Sulfolobus acidocaldarius DSM 639: one gene and its partners. The protein of the gene in region 5 binds, or shares a complex with, the protein of the main gene of each other region. Links are inferred from orthologs where the notes say so. Each region holds a gene or a part of one and is shown on either strand. Other genes may lie near its edges. The genes, in order: SACI_RS02760, SACI_RS02745, rpl3p, SACI_RS02750 and rpl7ae.

Region 1 (4,787 bases), 830 kb from region 5 along the record:
CGTCTATTGCACCTTTAATCACTGCAAATATCCTCCCTCCTTTTACAGGTACAAATAAGCCAATATCTGAAACAGCAGCTTTCACACCAGATTTAACGGCTCTTAATCCTGCTAGATAACCAGTAAGATATGCTGCAGGTGTATTATTAGTATCCCCTTTCCAACCATATTTCTTTACTAGTTCTATAGAGTGAGCATAAGCTATCATTATATCTCCTTTTTGATCAAACTTACTCACACTTACTATTACGTACTTATTAGTTAACCTGGGAACAAACCTTATTGCATTATTAATAACATAAGTATATCTCGTATAATAGTCTGTTTTTCCTTCTCTTCTCCTTCTAAACTTTATCCTATAATTAGGTCCCTGTGTCATTTGTTACACCTTATGACCCATCTGCCTCAAATAACTTTTCACATCCGAAAGGTTCTTAAAATAGTTACCTTTAGCTCTCTTATAAAGTAACCTATACGTATGCTTATCTATTACGTTATTATCCCTTAGCCACCTTATATATCTACGAATCTTTCTTATTTTATTAATCCAAATCTCCTTATCGCCTGTCCTAGCACCACTTTTACCTTTTCTGCTTCCATGCTTTCTTCCTTCACCCTTAGACCTCCTTTTATGTTTCCTTTCCTTTAACCTACCACTACTTATTCCTCTCTTAGGATTTACTATAACAGCCCTTTCTTTGATGAGCTTTTTAATATCTTCTCTCGTTAATGCCTCTTCAACTTCTTCTAATCTTTCAGGATTAAACTTTATGTTATTTAATCCTACTCCAGCTATATCTGCGGCTAGTCTTCTTTGTAACTGAAACTCAGGCATATTCTTCACCTATTTGCGATTTTAAGGCCCAACTCCTCAGCCTTCTTAATTAACTCAATCCTCTTTCTTAAGCCTATTGTTGAACTTATTATGATTATCACATCCTGCTTGCCTTTAGCGAACGCCTCTAAATCCTTTACACTTTTTACCAAAATAGGCCTTAAACCAGATGGATGTAAGCCTCTAATTTGCTTATCAGTCCTATACCCTATTTTTACCTTTGGCTGATATCCTTTCAGCTCAAGTCTTATAGCATTGTCTATTCCTCTAGGCTTTCTCCATCTCTCTTGTCTACCTATTCTATAATACTTATCCCAGTCAAATCTAAGGAATTTTATCGCTTTTCCAGGAGACTTCATATTTTTCTTAGCTGGTTTAGTCACATTAGTCTGATTGCTCAAGACCTATCACCTCTTTTTTGTAAATATAAATACCATCTGAGAATATCCTTCTATCATAACCTACTATTTTTGTGGAGGATTCTATATTGGCGGCTGTCTGAGCGACATTATATATATCGGAACCTTCAACAACTATATCTTCTCCTTTTACAGTTACCTTTACACCAGGAAGAATCTTGGCTCGTCTAATATTTTTCTCGCCTATTAAATTTGAGACTTGCACTTCATCTCCGCTAACTTTTACTGATATTGGAAAGTGAGTTGAAATTACTTTAAGATAGTATCTATAACCGTTTATAGTACCTGTAATCATGTTCTTTATATGAGCAATTATACTATAAAGCAAAGCCTTCTTTCTTCTATCAGCAAATGTAGTCTCTAATATAATCTTTCCCTCGTTAAGCTGAATTCTTATGCCCTTCGCATAACTAAAGTCCTTAATAACTTCACCTTTTGGCCCTTTAACTTTAAGAACATTATTCTCAAGTGAGACTTTCACTTTATCAGGGATTTGAATTTCCTCACGAATATAGGCAGCCTTCAAACACTTCACCCCTATTAATAAACGTAACCTAAGGTTACTCCACCTATTTTCTCCCTTATTCCATCACGATGTGACATAACACCCTTTGGTGTTGAAATAATAATAATACCAATCTCTTTAGACGGCAAATACTTTCTAATGTAATCAGGTAATCTCAATAATCCATTGTAATCCAGTGGGTACCTGGGAGATATGGGACCACACTTATTTATTCTACCTAATAATTGAACAATTATCTTACCAGCCCTGCCATCATCAATATACTCAAACTCACCTATATAGCCCTCCTTCTGCATGACTCTTAGAACGCTTATTATCAACTTCGAAGCCGGCGTAATTAGGGCTTGCTTATTTCTTCTCATCTCGTTATTATATAATGTTGCTAATGCGTTTGCTAAAGGATTTATACTAGGCACCACATATCACCTCGTTTTTCTAAACCCCATAGGGTATGCTACTTCTCTAAAGCACTGTCTACATAAATATAAACCATACTTTTGAATAACTGAATCTCTACTGCCACATCTCTTGCAAAGTTGAACTCCCTTTCCAAATCTCCTTTCCGCTGGTGGTTTATATTTTCCCATTTCATCATCCCTCCAAAATTGTGACATTAAAGTTTTCCTTCATGAAGTTTATTGCTTCTTCTTTAGTAACTCTATGTCTTCTAGGAATTGACGCTTTCTTTCTTTTCCTTTTCATAGTTCTATAACCAGGTCTCACTAACGTTATCGCTACATCCATTCCGAATATTCCTATCTCAGGATCATACCTAGTTCCCGGTATTAAAACATGCTCCGCAATTCCAAAACTTACATTTCCGTAATTGTCAAAGCTAGATTGCTTCAACCTGAAATTCACCGCAGGCAAAACCTTTTTAAGAAACTCAACAGCTGCTTGCCTCCTTAAAGTTGCCTTCACTCCTATAGGAGCCCCTTTTCTAACTCCAAATTCCCTTATAGACTTTCTGCCCTTGGTATAGACTGGTTTTACGCCAGTTAACTCCTGTACAAGCTGATATGCCTTCTGCAGTCTCTCTCCGGATTCACCAACTCCTATATTAACAGTCACTTTATCTAAAACTACTCTTCTCATCACATTTTCTTTCTTGGCTTCCTGCATACTCATAACTTAACACCTAAATTTGAATCAGCCTCATTTTCACCTATTGCCATAACATTAATTAAGTTAGTCTGGAAAGTTGAGCCATCCTTACCCTCTAAAGTCACTAATGAATACTTTATTCTCTTATACTTAGCCAGCTGAATCTTCGAAATTTTACCATGTAAACCTGCGTTTCTTCCTCCAATAATCATTGCATATACGCCCTCCTTGATTGTATATGCGGTAGTAATCTTTTGTTCCGGTAATTCTATCTTTAGCGTTGTTAATGTAGGTAAGTTATATTGAGACAACTCCTCTCCTTTCAAAAGAATATTCCTCCCATCTTCTAGATTTAATTGTAAAACTCCAGACTTCAAGGTGGTCTTGTTCATTATTCGTACAAACTTGTACTTCGCATCTTCTCTTGATATGTTTATAGTAGTTAAATATCTGACGTTATCTGGTATAATCCTCACTCTCAAATCTGCACTGGGAATCTCTACAACGTCCATAAGACCAACAGGGTACTTGTAGTCCCTTCTTACTTTTCCATCAACTAAAACCTTTCCGTCAAATATTATTCTTTTTGCCTCTCTGGTAGTATCTACTGCTTTCAAATAATATTTTAATAATATAGCCAATGGTACACTCTCCTGTATTTTATGCGGACCAGCCCTAGACCTGATTATCCATTTATACTCTTTCTTTCCGACCTTCAGGAACCAAGGAGCTTCAAATCTCGTTATGTGAACCAAATTAGCTCACCTCTTTAGGTGATTTTTTACTAAAATATTCTTCCCTCATCTTCCTCTTCCTCTCAATTGCATCCATTCTCTCTTTATCACCTGTGTCTAGTTTTGTTATAATGACTTTAGAAGCATGAACCCATACATATACTGGAGTACCGTCTGCTTTCTTTTTCGTTAACCCTTCTATAGCTACCCTTCCCCTTTTCCTATCTACCTCTACCACTTTACCTTCATAACCAACTTGAGAACCACGCATAAGCTTAACACTATCGCCTTTTCTTATTGATATTCTTTTAATACCGTATTGCTTCTCCAAATCTTCGCTTAGTCTTGCTGTAAGTAACTTATACCTCAAATGATTAGGCAAATTGTAAACTAATTTCCTTTGTTTTGACGGCTTAGAGGATATCATTTCATATCACCATAGTTGCTACACTGGCTATTTTAGGCCATCTCTCAGCAGCTTCCCTAGCTATAGGACCTCTAACCTCAGTTCCTTTAGGAGTACCGTCAGGATTTATAATCACAACTGCATTATCCTCAAATGATATCCACGTACCATCTGGCCTCCTAAAGGGCATTCTTTGTCTTACTATTACAGCCTTAAACTTCTGTTTTCTAACATCAGGAGAACCCTTCCTTACTGATACCATCACTAAATCTGCTATATTAGCAAAAGGAACTCTCCTGAGAACACCCCTATACCCATAAATACCAATAATTACAGCCTCTTTAGCTCCACTATTATCAGCAACAACTACACTACTATTATGCTGTAGAGCAGGGGTAAATCCTTTCCTGCTCCCTAAAACATTCATTTTTTCTGGCATCTTACCTCTTCACCCCTAATATAACAAATGAAATAGACTTTGCAATAGGTCTACTTTCACCTATTATAACATTATCGCCTTCTTTCACTTCTAAACATGAAGGAATATGAACGTGTATACGACTCCTACGTCTCTCATATCTCTTATACTTAGAATCATAGAAAATGTACTCTCTTTCAACTGTTCCAGTCCTATTTGCCCTAGCTCTAATTAACTTTCCTTCTAATACTATACCCCTTACCTTTAAACTGCCGTGATAAGGACAATACTCATCATCACAGGTCTTCGATGGAGCTGAAACACCCTCTATTCCCACATTTTTAA
Region 2 (3,016 bases), 830 kb from region 5 along the record:
ATATAATGTCGCTCAGACAGCCGCCAATATAGAATCCTCCACAAAAATAGTAGGTTATGATAGAAGGATATTCTCAGATGGTATTTATATTTACAAAAAAGAGGTGATAGGTCTTGAGCAATCAGACTAATGTGACTAAACCAGCTAAGAAAAATATGAAGTCTCCTGGAAAAGCGATAAAATTCCTTAGATTTGACTGGGATAAGTATTATAGAATAGGTAGACAAGAGAGATGGAGAAAGCCTAGAGGAATAGACAATGCTATAAGACTTGAGCTGAAAGGATATCAGCCAAAGGTAAAAATAGGGTATAGGACTGATAAGCAAATTAGAGGCTTACATCCATCTGGTTTAAGGCCTATTTTGGTAAAAAGTGTAAAGGATTTAGAGGCGTTCGCTAAAGGCAAGCAGGATGTGATAATCATAATAAGTTCAACAATAGGCTTAAGAAAGAGGATTGAGTTAATTAAGAAGGCTGAGGAGTTGGGCCTTAAAATCGCAAATAGGTGAAGAATATGCCTGAGTTTCAGTTACAAAGAAGACTAGCCGCAGATATAGCTGGAGTAGGATTAAATAACATAAAGTTTAATCCTGAAAGATTAGAAGAAGTTGAAGAGGCATTAACGAGAGAAGATATTAAAAAGCTCATCAAAGAAAGGGCTGTTATAGTAAATCCTAAGAGAGGAATAAGTAGTGGTAGGTTAAAGGAAAGGAAACATAAAAGGAGGTCTAAGGGTGAAGGAAGAAAGCATGGAAGCAGAAAAGGTAAAAGTGGTGCTAGGACAGGCGATAAGGAGATTTGGATTAATAAAATAAGAAAGATTCGTAGATATATAAGGTGGCTAAGGGATAATAACGTAATAGATAAGCATACGTATAGGTTACTTTATAAGAGAGCTAAAGGTAACTATTTTAAGAACCTTTCGGATGTGAAAAGTTATTTGAGGCAGATGGGTCATAAGGTGTAACAAATGACACAGGGACCTAATTATAGGATAAAGTTTAGAAGGAGAAGAGAAGGAAAAACAGACTATTATACGAGATATACTTATGTTATTAATAATGCAATAAGGTTTGTTCCCAGGTTAACTAATAAGTACGTAATAGTAAGTGTGAGTAAGTTTGATCAAAAAGGAGATATAATGATAGCTTATGCTCACTCTATAGAACTAGTAAAGAAATATGGTTGGAAAGGGGATACTAATAATACACCTGCAGCATATCTTACTGGTTATCTAGCAGGATTAAGAGCCGTTAAATCTGGTGTGAAAGCTGCTGTTTCAGATATTGGCTTATTTGTACCTGTAAAAGGAGGGAGGATATTTGCAGTGATTAAAGGTGCAATAGACGCGGGCTTAAAGGTTCCCGTTGGCGATTTAGGTAAATTGAAAGACAGAGTTAATGGCAGCCATATATCTGCCTATGCTCAAAAATTGAAAAATGAGAACCAAGAATTATACAATAAGCTTTTCAGTTCATACATTCAGAGGGGTCTTGACCCTGTCTTGCTTCCTCAACACTTTGAGGAAGTGTTAAATAAGATTAAGGAAAATGGTGGTAAGTGAGATGTCAGAGGAAGTTCCTGTTATCAAATTAGAGGATTGGAAACCGAGAACTAAAGTAGGGCAGCTTATCAAAGAAGGAAAAATTAATTCTATGAAGGAGTTATTCGAAAGGAATCTACCCATAGTGGAGCCTGAAATAGTTGATGTGTTATTGCCTAAGTTGAGATATGATATTGTGGATATTGGTATTGTTCAGAAACAGACTGATGCTGGTGAATTATCAAGGTATAAGGTTCTAATAGTGATGGGTAATATGGACGGATATATTAGTTATGGAACAGGAAAGGCGAAGCAGTTACGTGTGGCTATTCAAAAGGCCATAAGAGATGCCAAAATGAGAATTATACCAGTAAGAAGAGGATGTGGAAGCTGGGAGTGCACTTGTGGTGAGTCTCATAGTTTACCATTTATAGTTTCGGGAAAAGCTGGAAGTGTAGAAGTAACCTTACTTCCTGCTCCAAAGGGTACTGGATTAGTGGTTGGATCTGTTCTCAAAACTTTCTTATCTTTAGCAGGTCTAAAGGATGTTTGGTCTAGGACTAAAGGGTCAACATATACGCATGAAAATTTCATAAAGGCAGCATATATTGCATTATACAATACATATAGATTCGTAACACCTGTAGATTGGGGGAGAATGAAGTGAATGAACTGATAGGAGTAATTAGAATAAGAGGTTGGGCGGCAACTCCCTGGTATATTCAAGATACATTGAGTATGCTGAGATTAAAGAATGCATTTAATGCGATGATATATCCTAAAGATTCATCAATACAAGGTATGCTAAATTTAGTTTCATCATATGTTACATGGGGAGAGCTCAATGATGAAGGATTACGTTTATTGGTATCTAAACTGGAGATCTCTAGAGGTAAGAAAGTTAATGAAGAATATGTAAAGGACAAATTAAATGTAGATTTTCAAAGCTTTGTAGAGAGTATAAAAGACGGTAAGCTTAGATTGAATAAGCTTGATGAAATATTTAGTTTACCTATAAGGCTTCATCCACCTAAGGGAGGATTTAAAGGTAAGGTAAGCAGACCTTTTAGAGCTGGAGGAGAGTTTGGATATAGAGGAGATAAGATTAATGAGCTAATTAGGAGGATGGTATGATATGGTAGTGAGAAAAGAGAAGAAGAGCAGGAAGTATAGGGGTTATAGAACTCATGGTTGGGGAACAAAGGGTCAGCACAGAGATAGAGGCGCTCAGGGAGGTAGGCAAATAGGAATGCATAAGGAGAAGTGGTCATGGACGGTAAAATTTGGAGAGGGCTGGTATGGCAAGCATGGATTTAGGAATCCGACCTCGAAGTTGGTTAATGCTATTGGTCTTCGAAAGTTACAGGAGTATATCGATAATGATAAAATTAAAATAGAAGAAGAAAATGGTAAGAAGGTAGTTGATTTAGCCAAATATGGTTACGATAAATTGTTAGGAGGAGGCAATTTAAG
Region 3 (5,012 bases), 820 kb from region 5 along the record:
TTATATACGGCAAACCTCAAACCAACCATTTCAGGTAATATAACCATGTTTCTAACATGCGTCTTTATTACTTTATTCTGCTTTCCTTCTCTAGAAATCTTTCTAATTTTTTCTAACAACCTTCTCTGCTTATCGGAGAAACCTCTCTTTAATGACCTTCTTTGACGTGAAGGTAAAAGCTTTATAAACTCATCCATAGGCATATTCAGAAGGTCCTCTAGAGACTTACCCCTATATCTAAACTTCTTCCATTCAGGTGGAATTTCGGGTGACATGATAATTGCACCTTTCTCCTATACTTTTAGAGTTACAAAAATAAAATTATGCTCCACCACGTCTACCAGTCCTTCTTGATGCAATATGACCAACTTTTCTTCCAGGCGGTGCGTTTCTGGATACTGTAGAAGGCCTACTGACACTCTGATGTAAACCACCACCATGTGGATGAGATACAGCGTTCATAGCAACACCTCTCACAACAGGCCACTTTACAGCTCTAACTCTATATTTCCAGTAATTATTTCCAGCTTTTAACAAAGGTTTCTCTACAAAACCTCCTCCTGCAATAATCCCAACAGTAGCTCTAGCGTTCTGGCTTACTTCAACAATTTTCTCAGATGACAATTTAATTAAAACCTTGTTTCCGGCCTTACCTGAGATAACTGCATAAGATCCAGCGGCTCTAGCAAACTTTCCTCCATCTCCCTTCAACTTTTCTACGTTACATATCACAGTACCCTCCGGCAGCTGCCCAACTTCTACTATATTTCCATTCGATATAGTCGCATTCTTGCCTATACTTATTTCTTGACCTACAGCTACACCCTGAACAGCAGGAATGTAAAATTGAAGCCCGTTGTCTAATTTAACCTTAACAACAGGTGCGGTAACACCTGGATTATGTAATATATCGATAATCTTACCTTTATGATCTCCCTCTATATTTGGATATCTAGCTGGCCCAACTCTTCTCCAACTTGGGCTTCTAAAATTTATACCTCCTCTTCCTGCTCTTTGTTGTAATAACTTCTTACCCATTTCATGTCACCTTACAACATGCCCAGTTTATGGGCCACATCAGATGCTTTATATTCCTGCTTAAGTTTAACGTAAGCCTTTTTTTCACCTTTAGGAGTAATCAACGTATTTATCTTCTCCACCTTCACACTGAATAGTTTCTCTACCTCGTTTTTAATATCCTTTTTAGTTGTATTCCTATTTACTATTATTGTTAGAGTATTTTGACTCTCTATCAGTTTCACTGCTTTCTCAGTTGCCAAAAATTCTTTTATTATCATAAATTCAACCTCCCTTCAAATCTTTGACGCAATATGTTAATAGAAGATTTAGTATATATTGTTAATCTACCAGGATGACCTCCTGGAGCTAAATGAATTACACTAACTAGGTTGGCTGAAACGACATTAACTCCTGGTATATTTGAGGCAGACTCTACAACCGGACTTTTATGGTTACTAACTACTATCAAGGGACCCTTAGCTATTTGGTATCTTCTTCCTCTCATTTTTCCTTTACCTGCTCTTACTCCTTTACTCTCCTTCACTCTCTTTATGTCATCTACGACACCTATAGATTTCAGTATATCCATGATCTCTTTAGCTTTACTAATATTTTCAAAATCATCTACCAATATAATAGGAACGTTATTTGAAGTAAACCTATGACCCCTTGCTTTGACAAAATTAGGATCTGCTGTAGCTGCAAGTGCACTTATAATACCTAATTTCTTCTCCTTTAGATTAACTTCCTCTACTAACCTTTTCTCTGTAGTAGGCGGAAATGCTAGTCTACCACCTACGGTGTTAGGAGCTAAAGCTGCTTCTCCGCTACCTTTTACTCTAGGTACCCTGGCTATTCCAAGGTTTATTCCAAAGCTGAGTGCACTAGTTCTTTTACCTGCTAAAGGATCTCTTCCTTTTGGCTGTAAAGACTTTGTAAATTCTGATAAAAATACTCTCCTTATTAGATCTTTCCTAACTGGGTAGCTAAAAAATAATGGAAGTTCTATTTCTTCTAACTGATTTCCCTTTAAATCTAAAACAGAAACTTTTTTTGTCTGGAGTTCTATATACATGTTTCATCCCTGCTGAGAAGCCAGATTTACATATGTGATTTTAGGTGCTGATTCCGGTGACCATGAAGGCCTTATAGGATATCTCAAGAATAATGGTCTCTTTCTAGAACCTAATACACTACCCTCTATTACAAGATACGTATTCTTAACTAATCCATAATTTACTATTCCTCCTGCGGGATTTATTTCGTTTACATTATCCCCTATCTTAATGATTCTCTTGTTATATTCGGTTCTCCTGTGGAAGCCTAACTGACCTGGTTGTGGAACATAGCTTGGTGTTGATATAGATGGTCCTCTGGCTCCTATTTTCCTACTACCTTTTCTATGCTTATGCCATCTTGGAAATTCTACTACACTGTATCTCTTTATCACGCCTTGGAAACCTTTTCCTTTAGTAACTCCTATAATATCTGTTAATTGTCCTTCTCTAAAAACATCTCTTACAGGAATTTGTTTACCCAGCAAAGATAAACCGTAGTTAAGTTGATCCTGAATCGAGCCACCACCTATCTGTATCTCTACTATTTCAGGTCTTTTCTTACCTAACGAAGGAACCAGCCAAGGTTGAGTGGAAACAAGAAGTCTCATATATGTTATATTATTTAAGTTTTTCTGGATCAAATCTAATTTCTCTTTCATTTTCGAGGAATCCACTTTTAAGGATGTGATTTTCCTCTTCAGATATTTTAAAGAACCTTCTTCAAAGTTTGCCCAATAATCTACAAGTACAGATAACTCCCCTTTTGAATCTATATGGTAGGCCCTTAAAGCTAGACCTAGAATAGGAGGTGATTCGACTATAGTAACAGGAGTATATACTTCCTTACCATAATTAGGAGATGTGGGCTTATCATCTATCATGTATACATGCGTCATTCCGGCTTTGTAACCTATGAAGCCTAATAGTTTAGGCTCTTTTAAATTAACCAAAGGCCAATTTTTAGGTGTTGGAAGTATTTCATCAGCTCTCTTCCTAGGACGTAAACCAGCTGAACCTCTTCTTGGTGACGATAATTTCCGATGACCCATTAATTTTCCCTCAGTCCTTCTTTCTTACATATATATGACTTATAAATGTATCTATCTAACTTAAGATGTAGTTAAGTAGAGAAAGAGCCCCATAGAGAGCTTCTTCCGCCCTAACATCTTTTACGCCCTGCTTAGGAACAAAATTTACCAACATGTGACCAGTTGTTTCCATCGTCTTAAGTAGACCTCCTTTAGGCGGACCAATAACTAACGTTAAGCCATTTTGTTCATATATACTTGATATTTTATCAGCTACTAAAGAGAGATCTTTGCCTGATCTTGAAGCTATTATTACATTTTCTATGTCTTTTATTTTATTAAGATACGTTACATCATAAAATTTGATAGAATACCCATCGTAGTATGGATAAAAATCGTATGTTAAGTGGCTTTTTCTTAAGCTATCAAGAACTAATACAGACTTAGTCTTTCTATTAACAATTTTAACTCCTGTATCACCATTAACTACTTTTCTTATCTCGCCTTCCACATAGTCATTACTTACTACATGAGATGGAATATTTATAGGTGGTATTAGCCCAACTTTACTTAAGGTTCGCTTAATAGGAAAATACTTCTTTCCATACGGTGGTGTTAGAGCATAGTTACTAACGTCCTTAATTATTCTAGTTATATTTTTCTTGTTCTTAAGATCGTCCAACCATATTACTTCAGAAACCCTAAAAATTACTAGAGTTCTAATTATGAAACCTAATTTATATATTATTTCTTCTAATTTTTTCTCAGTATCAAATATAGAAGTAAAAAGAACTACAGATAATTTTTTACGCCTAGGAAACGGAAACATCTGCCTTAGATACTCCTATAGTATATGTTTCTTCTTCTACATCCCAATCTTGAATTAAATCACCTGAAACGTCTCCTATACGTAGTTCCTTAGCTCTAGTTTCATTCTTGATATATTGCTCCCACTTCTTTATTAGATCTACTTTATCATCAGGTGCTCTTATAGACAATAATATGTATTCATTTACATTTAATGATAATTGTTTTCTCATGAACTGAATTCTTCTTATTAGATCTCTTATTATTCCTTCTTCTTCCTCCTCCTTACTCATTTCTTGTTTGAGTAATACTACTCCTTTACTAAATCTTGCTGATACATAGCCCTTTTCAACCTCTTCAACTAGATTAACGTGCGATATATCAAGTCTGAGATTTTCGGAATCAACATTAAATTCGTGGTAGCCTTTACTCACTATATCTTGTGCTACTTTATCAGAGTTATTCTGTATATATTCTGCTACTTTAACACTCAACCTCTTAAATGTAGGACCTATACTTCCGGTATTTGGAGTGGCTCTTATCTTACTAAATCTCTTATAACCATCTATACCTTCTATTATAATTGACTTGGAATTTAGCAAGGAAGATAAGACATCTGTTATTTTTTCTATTGACCTTCTGTCCTTATCTGATACTAAGAACACATAAACTTCTTTCAAAGGCCATCTCAATTTTATTCCAGCTTTAGCCCTAGCATTAAGACCTGCATCTATAATTTCCTTAGCTACTTCAAAAGCCTCTTCTATCTCTGAATTAATAAACTCCTCCTTTATTTCTGGTATTTTCTCCATACTTATAGATTCTAATCTTTCTTGTACAAAGTCAAGATATATCTTCTCTGCAGTGAAAGGAATTACAGTGGAAAGTAGAATTAGCGAACCTTTTAGGACGTGATAAAGTACATAATACATTGCTATCTTATCTGGATCATTAGCCTCATTCCATGCACGTTTTCTAGTAACTCGTAAATAAAATCTGCTAATATCGTCTATTATGAATGCCGTTACTTTATTAGCGAGTTCGTGAACTTTATATTCCTTCATTGCCTCTATGACTTCCTTAAGCATCCTGTAGTATC
Region 4 (2,832 bases), 830 kb from region 5 along the record:
CTCTTATTCTAATTACTCCTATCAGTTCATTCACTTCATTCTCCCCCAATCTACAGGTGTTACGAATCTATATGTATTGTATAATGCAATATATGCTGCCTTTATGAAATTTTCATGCGTATATGTTGACCCTTTAGTCCTAGACCAAACATCCTTTAGACCTGCTAAAGATAAGAAAGTTTTGAGAACAGATCCAACCACTAATCCAGTACCCTTTGGAGCAGGAAGTAAGGTTACTTCTACACTTCCAGCTTTTCCCGAAACTATAAATGGTAAACTATGAGACTCACCACAAGTGCACTCCCAGCTTCCACATCCTCTTCTTACTGGTATAATTCTCATTTTGGCATCTCTTATGGCCTTTTGAATAGCCACACGTAACTGCTTCGCCTTTCCTGTTCCATAACTAATATATCCGTCCATATTACCCATCACTATTAGAACCTTATACCTTGATAATTCACCAGCATCAGTCTGTTTCTGAACAATACCAATATCCACAATATCATATCTCAACTTAGGCAATAACACATCAACTATTTCAGGCTCCACTATGGGTAGATTCCTTTCGAATAACTCCTTCATAGAATTAATTTTTCCTTCTTTGATAAGCTGCCCTACTTTAGTTCTCGGTTTCCAATCCTCTAATTTGATAACAGGAACTTCCTCTGACATCTCACTTACCACCATTTTCCTTAATCTTATTTAACACTTCCTCAAAGTGTTGAGGAAGCAAGACAGGGTCAAGACCCCTCTGAATGTATGAACTGAAAAGCTTATTGTATAATTCTTGGTTCTCATTTTTCAATTTTTGAGCATAGGCAGATATATGGCTGCCATTAACTCTGTCTTTCAATTTACCTAAATCGCCAACGGGAACCTTTAAGCCCGCGTCTATTGCACCTTTAATCACTGCAAATATCCTCCCTCCTTTTACAGGTACAAATAAGCCAATATCTGAAACAGCAGCTTTCACACCAGATTTAACGGCTCTTAATCCTGCTAGATAACCAGTAAGATATGCTGCAGGTGTATTATTAGTATCCCCTTTCCAACCATATTTCTTTACTAGTTCTATAGAGTGAGCATAAGCTATCATTATATCTCCTTTTTGATCAAACTTACTCACACTTACTATTACGTACTTATTAGTTAACCTGGGAACAAACCTTATTGCATTATTAATAACATAAGTATATCTCGTATAATAGTCTGTTTTTCCTTCTCTTCTCCTTCTAAACTTTATCCTATAATTAGGTCCCTGTGTCATTTGTTACACCTTATGACCCATCTGCCTCAAATAACTTTTCACATCCGAAAGGTTCTTAAAATAGTTACCTTTAGCTCTCTTATAAAGTAACCTATACGTATGCTTATCTATTACGTTATTATCCCTTAGCCACCTTATATATCTACGAATCTTTCTTATTTTATTAATCCAAATCTCCTTATCGCCTGTCCTAGCACCACTTTTACCTTTTCTGCTTCCATGCTTTCTTCCTTCACCCTTAGACCTCCTTTTATGTTTCCTTTCCTTTAACCTACCACTACTTATTCCTCTCTTAGGATTTACTATAACAGCCCTTTCTTTGATGAGCTTTTTAATATCTTCTCTCGTTAATGCCTCTTCAACTTCTTCTAATCTTTCAGGATTAAACTTTATGTTATTTAATCCTACTCCAGCTATATCTGCGGCTAGTCTTCTTTGTAACTGAAACTCAGGCATATTCTTCACCTATTTGCGATTTTAAGGCCCAACTCCTCAGCCTTCTTAATTAACTCAATCCTCTTTCTTAAGCCTATTGTTGAACTTATTATGATTATCACATCCTGCTTGCCTTTAGCGAACGCCTCTAAATCCTTTACACTTTTTACCAAAATAGGCCTTAAACCAGATGGATGTAAGCCTCTAATTTGCTTATCAGTCCTATACCCTATTTTTACCTTTGGCTGATATCCTTTCAGCTCAAGTCTTATAGCATTGTCTATTCCTCTAGGCTTTCTCCATCTCTCTTGTCTACCTATTCTATAATACTTATCCCAGTCAAATCTAAGGAATTTTATCGCTTTTCCAGGAGACTTCATATTTTTCTTAGCTGGTTTAGTCACATTAGTCTGATTGCTCAAGACCTATCACCTCTTTTTTGTAAATATAAATACCATCTGAGAATATCCTTCTATCATAACCTACTATTTTTGTGGAGGATTCTATATTGGCGGCTGTCTGAGCGACATTATATATATCGGAACCTTCAACAACTATATCTTCTCCTTTTACAGTTACCTTTACACCAGGAAGAATCTTGGCTCGTCTAATATTTTTCTCGCCTATTAAATTTGAGACTTGCACTTCATCTCCGCTAACTTTTACTGATATTGGAAAGTGAGTTGAAATTACTTTAAGATAGTATCTATAACCGTTTATAGTACCTGTAATCATGTTCTTTATATGAGCAATTATACTATAAAGCAAAGCCTTCTTTCTTCTATCAGCAAATGTAGTCTCTAATATAATCTTTCCCTCGTTAAGCTGAATTCTTATGCCCTTCGCATAACTAAAGTCCTTAATAACTTCACCTTTTGGCCCTTTAACTTTAAGAACATTATTCTCAAGTGAGACTTTCACTTTATCAGGGATTTGAATTTCCTCACGAATATAGGCAGCCTTCAAACACTTCACCCCTATTAATAAACGTAACCTAAGGTTACTCCACCTATTTTCTCCCTTATTCCATCACGATGTGACATAACACCCTTTGGTGTTGAAATAATAATAATACCAATCTCTTTAGACGGCAAATACTTTCTAATGTAATCAGGTAATCTCAATAA
Region 5 (3,504 bases):
AAGGGTTATAAATGTTAAGAAAAGTCCACATCCTATTGAAGGAGATAAGTATTGGGTATGGCCCACATACAACTTTGCCAGCGCTATTGATGATTACGATTTAGGTGTGACACATATTTTCAGAGGAAAGGAGCACGCTGTTAATGCAGAAAAACAGAAATGGATCTATAACTATATGGGCTGGAAATATCCTTACGTTAGGGAATTTGGTAGACTAAAGCTTGAAGGATTTATGATGAGTAAATCAAAGATAAGGACTGTCGTCGAAAAAGGTGTTGGAATAGACGACCCTAGGTTACCAACATTGGCTGGGTTGAGAAGAAGAGGCATTCTTTCAGATACCATAAAAGAGATCATAATTACAGTTGGTTTAAAGGAGACTGATGCGACAATCAGTTTTGATAATCTAGCTTCCACAAATAGGAAGAAATTAGATAAAATAGCAAAGAGACTGATGTTTGTAGGATCTCCAAAGGAGTTTATCATAGACATCCCACAGCCTATATTGGCTAAAATTCCATATCATCCATCCAATCCTAATGAATACAGGGAGATTAGTGTAAATCCCGGAGACATTATCCTGATAAACGAGAATGACGCTAAGGATAAGGTGTTGAGACTAATGGAATTGTGTAATGTTACGGTAAATGGGGACAAGCTGGTTTATAATAGTAAAGGCATAGAAGATGCCAAGAAACTAGGTATGAAGATAATACAATGGGTAAAGAAGGATGAAAGTGTTCCGGTTGTAGTATTGAGTCCAGATCCAGAGAAAGGTATTGAAACCATAAATGGAGTAGGAGAAAGCGAAATTCGAAATTTGAATAAAGGGGAGATAGTTCAGTTCATTAGATATGGCTTTGTAAAGGTCGATGAGAAAAGTGCTGATGGGCAAGTAACAGTCATATTCTCACATGAATAACTTTTTAATGGATAGAGACAATCTATTTTCGCGTGACGAAAAAGAAGGAGGATGAACGCTGTGTCTAAACCCTCGTATGTAAAATTTGAAGTTCCACAAGAATTAGCAGATAAAGTATTAGAAGCAGTAAAGAAAGCAAAAGATTCAGGAAAGATAAAGAAAGGTACAAATGAAACTACAAAAGCTGTTGAAAGGAGCCAAGCCAAATTAGTGGTAATAGCTGAAGATGTTCAACCTGAAGAAATTGTAGCTCATTTACCATTATTGTGTGAAGAAAAGAAAATACCATATGTTTATGTACCTTCAAAGAAATCTCTAGGAGAAGCCTGTGGATTACAAGTTGCAGCAGCTTCTGTAGCGTTAATGGATCCTGGTGAAGCTAAAGACCTGGTGGATGAGATAGTTAAAAGAGTTAATGAAATAAAAGGTAAAAGTAGTTGAAAATTTTTGTTATAACTAATATTTTTAATCCTTAGTCGTCGTCTCATATAACACATAACTAATATTTTGAAAGGGTTTGAAGATAGGTCATAAAACAATAGTATATTATCCAATCAATTATTTTTTAGTCTCTATAAAGTAGACCTTCTCTATTCTTAGGAATTTGGAAAAATCGTATATTAGTGTTCATCACTTAGTTTAATCAAGACTATATATTTCCTCTTCAAGGAGCATTCTACGTACATTAATTTTCAATAATATATATTAATTTTTTAGAAATTTTGGTCTACAATGTGTCATTAAAAATAGTCCTAAGCTAAATATAAAAACTCACTTAAATAAATAGTTGAATATAATCTCATGTCCTGCGACTTATATATATAGATGCTATAAGGTCTGTAGTAACAAGGTCTTAGGGTTTGCAATATACTTGTAGATCATGTTAATTCTGTTGTTTGTATACAATACTGATCTTAATTGAAATCAGTTTTATTTAATATTGTAATCCGTATTATATATGTTATAACAGCCTTATCGTATCTTTCTTTTTTCGAATTTACTATAAGATTTATATAGGATAAAACTAAATAATTTTATCGTGTTCACCATGAGAAAAATACGTGCTAAAATACCATATAGGTTGGACAGATTACCATGGTCAAGGTGGCACATTCTAGTGGTTATCGCATTAGGTATAACATGGGTTTTAGATGGCTTAGAGGTAACAATAGTTGGGGTTATAAGTAGTGTTTTAACTAGACCTCAGACATTAAATTTGACTGAATTTCAAGCAAGCTTTCTAGGAACTGCTTATATACTTGGTGCAGTTATCGGAGCCATTGTTTTCTCCTATCTGACCGATAAATATGGAAGAAAAAAACTATTTATGGTAATGTTAGGGATATATGTAGCAGGAACAGTACTTTCTGCACTTTCTTGGAACTTTCTAAGTATAGCTCTTTTTAGAACTATCACAGGTCTAGGAATAGGCGGAGAATATTCAGCAATCAATTCAGCAATCGATGAATTAATTCCTGCGAGAGTAAGAGGTTGGGTAGATCTTGCAATTAATGGAAGCTGGTGGATAGGTACGATGGTCGGCTCTGCCCTATCTCTATATCTACTTAATCCGCATGAGTTTCCCATAGATCTAGGATGGAGATTATCGTTCGCAGTAGGTGCTATTTTAGGAGTATCAATTATGCTAATTAGGAGGTATGTTCCAGAGAGTCCTAGATGGTTACTAGTTCATGGAAAAGTTGAAGAAGCAGAGGAAGTGGTAAAGCAAATAGAAATGAAAGTTCAGAATAGTAAGGAACTGAGTGAGCCTAAAAAATCGATATCTATAACACCAATAGGTAATGTAGGTTTCCGCTTAGTTTTCAAAACTGTATTTGGTAGGTATAAGAAAAGGGCTATATTGGGTTTATGGCTAATGGCAGGGCAGGCATTCCTTTACAATGCAATATTTTTCACTTACTCATTGATACTTTCAAAATTCTATAATGTTCCCTCAGACGAAATAGGATTATATATTTTTCCATTTGCGATAGGAAACTTTACCGGTCCACTAATCTTAGGAAGACTTTTTGACTCTTTGGGAAGGAGGAAAATGATTTCTTTAACATATATAATATCAGGATCTCTTCTAGCTTTCACTGGCTATTTGTTTTATCTTGGTATCCTTAATGCCTTCACACAGACTTTTGCATGGGTTATAATATTCTTTTTTGCATCAGCCGGAGCAAGCTCAGCATATTTAACAGTAAGTGAAGTTTTTCCGTTAGAAATAAGGGCAATGGCCATTGCAGTCTTCTATGCTATCGGAACAGGTTTAAGTTCTTATGCCCCTTCATTCTTCGGATATTTGTTAGGGTCTAAGCAACCATCAGACTTATTTATAGGATACCTTATAGGTGCTCTATTGATGATCTTTCCAGGAATCTTAACAATATTTCTTGGAGTAGATGCAGAGAGAAAAAGTTTAGAAGAAGTAGCCAAACCATTGAGCGAGATTATTGAAAGTGACGAGAAGGCGGATAGTAAATAAATGGGCCTAATTAATTTTTTAAATGTTTTTCATTACACACTACAAGATTTCATCTCATATGTTTTTATCATGAATACTATTAAAAGATAAG

What was found.
Region 1: rpl7ae (region 5) and SACI_RS02760 share a complex: the UniProt entries of both Methanocaldococcus jannaschii proteins name them as parts of the 50S ribosomal subunit. The link is inferred for Sulfolobus acidocaldarius DSM 639 from one-to-one orthologs.
Region 2: rpl7ae (region 5) and SACI_RS02745 share a complex: the UniProt entries of both Methanocaldococcus jannaschii proteins name them as parts of the 50S ribosomal subunit. The link is inferred for Sulfolobus acidocaldarius DSM 639 from one-to-one orthologs.
Region 3: rpl7ae (region 5) and rpl3p share a complex: the UniProt entries of both Methanocaldococcus jannaschii proteins name them as parts of the 50S ribosomal subunit. The link is inferred for Sulfolobus acidocaldarius DSM 639 from one-to-one orthologs.
Region 4: rpl7ae (region 5) and SACI_RS02750 share a complex: the UniProt entries of both Methanocaldococcus jannaschii proteins name them as parts of the 50S ribosomal subunit. The link is inferred for Sulfolobus acidocaldarius DSM 639 from one-to-one orthologs.

The regions. Positions count from the first base shown.
Region 1 is NC_007181.1:466,421-471,207, forward strand. The notes cover bases 1-2,934. They hold SACI_RS02760 (50S ribosomal protein L6), read right to left. Parts: upstream 1,781-2,934; coding sequence 1,220-1,780; downstream 1-1,219. Other genes in these bases: SACI_RS02745 (50S ribosomal protein L18), read right to left, coding at 1-379; SACI_RS02750 (50S ribosomal protein L19e), read right to left, coding at 383-835; SACI_RS02755 (50S ribosomal protein L32e), read right to left, coding at 841-1,194; SACI_RS02765 (30S ribosomal protein S8), read right to left, coding at 1,795-2,196; SACI_RS11545 (30S ribosomal protein S14), read right to left, coding at 2,203-2,367. Also shown: more of SACI_RS02775, read right to left, coding at 2,935-3,639; rplX (50S ribosomal protein L24), read right to left, coding at 3,641-4,045; SACI_RS02785 (50S ribosomal protein L14), read right to left, coding at 4,047-4,463; SACI_RS02790 (30S ribosomal protein S17), read right to left, coding at 4,465-4,787. UniProt on the Methanocaldococcus jannaschii protein: This protein binds to the 23S rRNA, and is important in its secondary structure. It is located near the subunit interface in the base of the L7/L12 stalk, and near the tRNA binding site of the peptidyltransferase center.
Region 2 is NC_007181.1:464,754-467,769, reverse strand. The notes cover bases 1-2,767. They hold SACI_RS02745 (50S ribosomal protein L18), read left to right. Parts: upstream 1-970; coding sequence 971-1,564; downstream 1,565-2,767. Other genes in these bases: SACI_RS02730 (uL15 family ribosomal protein), read left to right, coding at 2,679-2,767; SACI_RS02735 (50S ribosomal protein L30), read left to right, coding at 2,207-2,677; SACI_RS02740 (30S ribosomal protein S5), read left to right, coding at 1,566-2,210; SACI_RS02750 (50S ribosomal protein L19e), read left to right, coding at 515-967; SACI_RS02755 (50S ribosomal protein L32e), read left to right, coding at 156-509. Also shown: more of SACI_RS02730, read left to right, coding at 2,768-3,016. UniProt on the Methanocaldococcus jannaschii protein: This is one of the proteins that bind and probably mediate the attachment of the 5S RNA into the large ribosomal subunit, where it forms part of the central protuberance.
Region 3 is NC_007181.1:472,977-477,988, forward strand. What follows is about bases 1,114-3,989. They hold rpl3p (50S ribosomal protein L3), read right to left. Parts: upstream 3,128-3,989; coding sequence 2,099-3,127; downstream 1,114-2,098. Other genes in these bases: SACI_RS02825 (50S ribosomal protein L23), read right to left, coding at 1,114-1,298; rpl4p (50S ribosomal protein L4), read right to left, coding at 1,295-2,095; SACI_RS02840 (putative RNA uridine N3 methyltransferase), read right to left, coding at 3,183-3,935; ileS (isoleucine--tRNA ligase), read right to left, coding at 3,919-3,989. Also shown: SACI_RS02815 (30S ribosomal protein S19), read right to left, coding at 1-275; SACI_RS02820 (50S ribosomal protein L2), read right to left, coding at 322-1,038; more of SACI_RS02825, read right to left, coding at 1,050-1,113; more of ileS, read right to left, coding at 3,990-5,012. UniProt on the Methanocaldococcus jannaschii protein: One of the primary rRNA binding proteins, it binds directly near the 3'-end of the 23S rRNA, where it nucleates assembly of the 50S subunit.
Region 4 is NC_007181.1:465,530-468,361, forward strand. It holds SACI_RS02750 (50S ribosomal protein L19e), read right to left. Parts: upstream 1,727-2,832; coding sequence 1,274-1,726; downstream 1-1,273. Other genes in the region: SACI_RS02735 (50S ribosomal protein L30), read right to left, coding at 1-34; SACI_RS02740 (30S ribosomal protein S5), read right to left, coding at 31-675; SACI_RS02745 (50S ribosomal protein L18), read right to left, coding at 677-1,270; SACI_RS02755 (50S ribosomal protein L32e), read right to left, coding at 1,732-2,085; SACI_RS02760 (50S ribosomal protein L6), read right to left, coding at 2,111-2,671. UniProt on the Methanocaldococcus jannaschii protein: Binds to the 23S rRNA.
Region 5 is NC_007181.1:1,296,738-1,300,241, forward strand. What follows is about bases 1-2,672. They hold rpl7ae (50S ribosomal protein L7Ae), read left to right. Parts: upstream 1-982; coding sequence 983-1,363; downstream 1,364-2,672. Other genes in these bases: SACI_RS07250 (glutamate--tRNA ligase), read left to right, coding at 1-922; SACI_RS07260 (MFS transporter), read left to right, coding at 1,971-2,672. In the rest of the region: more of SACI_RS07260, read left to right, coding at 2,673-3,413. UniProt on the Methanocaldococcus jannaschii protein: Multifunctional RNA-binding protein that recognizes the K-turn motif in ribosomal RNA, the RNA component of RNase P, box H/ACA, box C/D and box C'/D' sRNAs.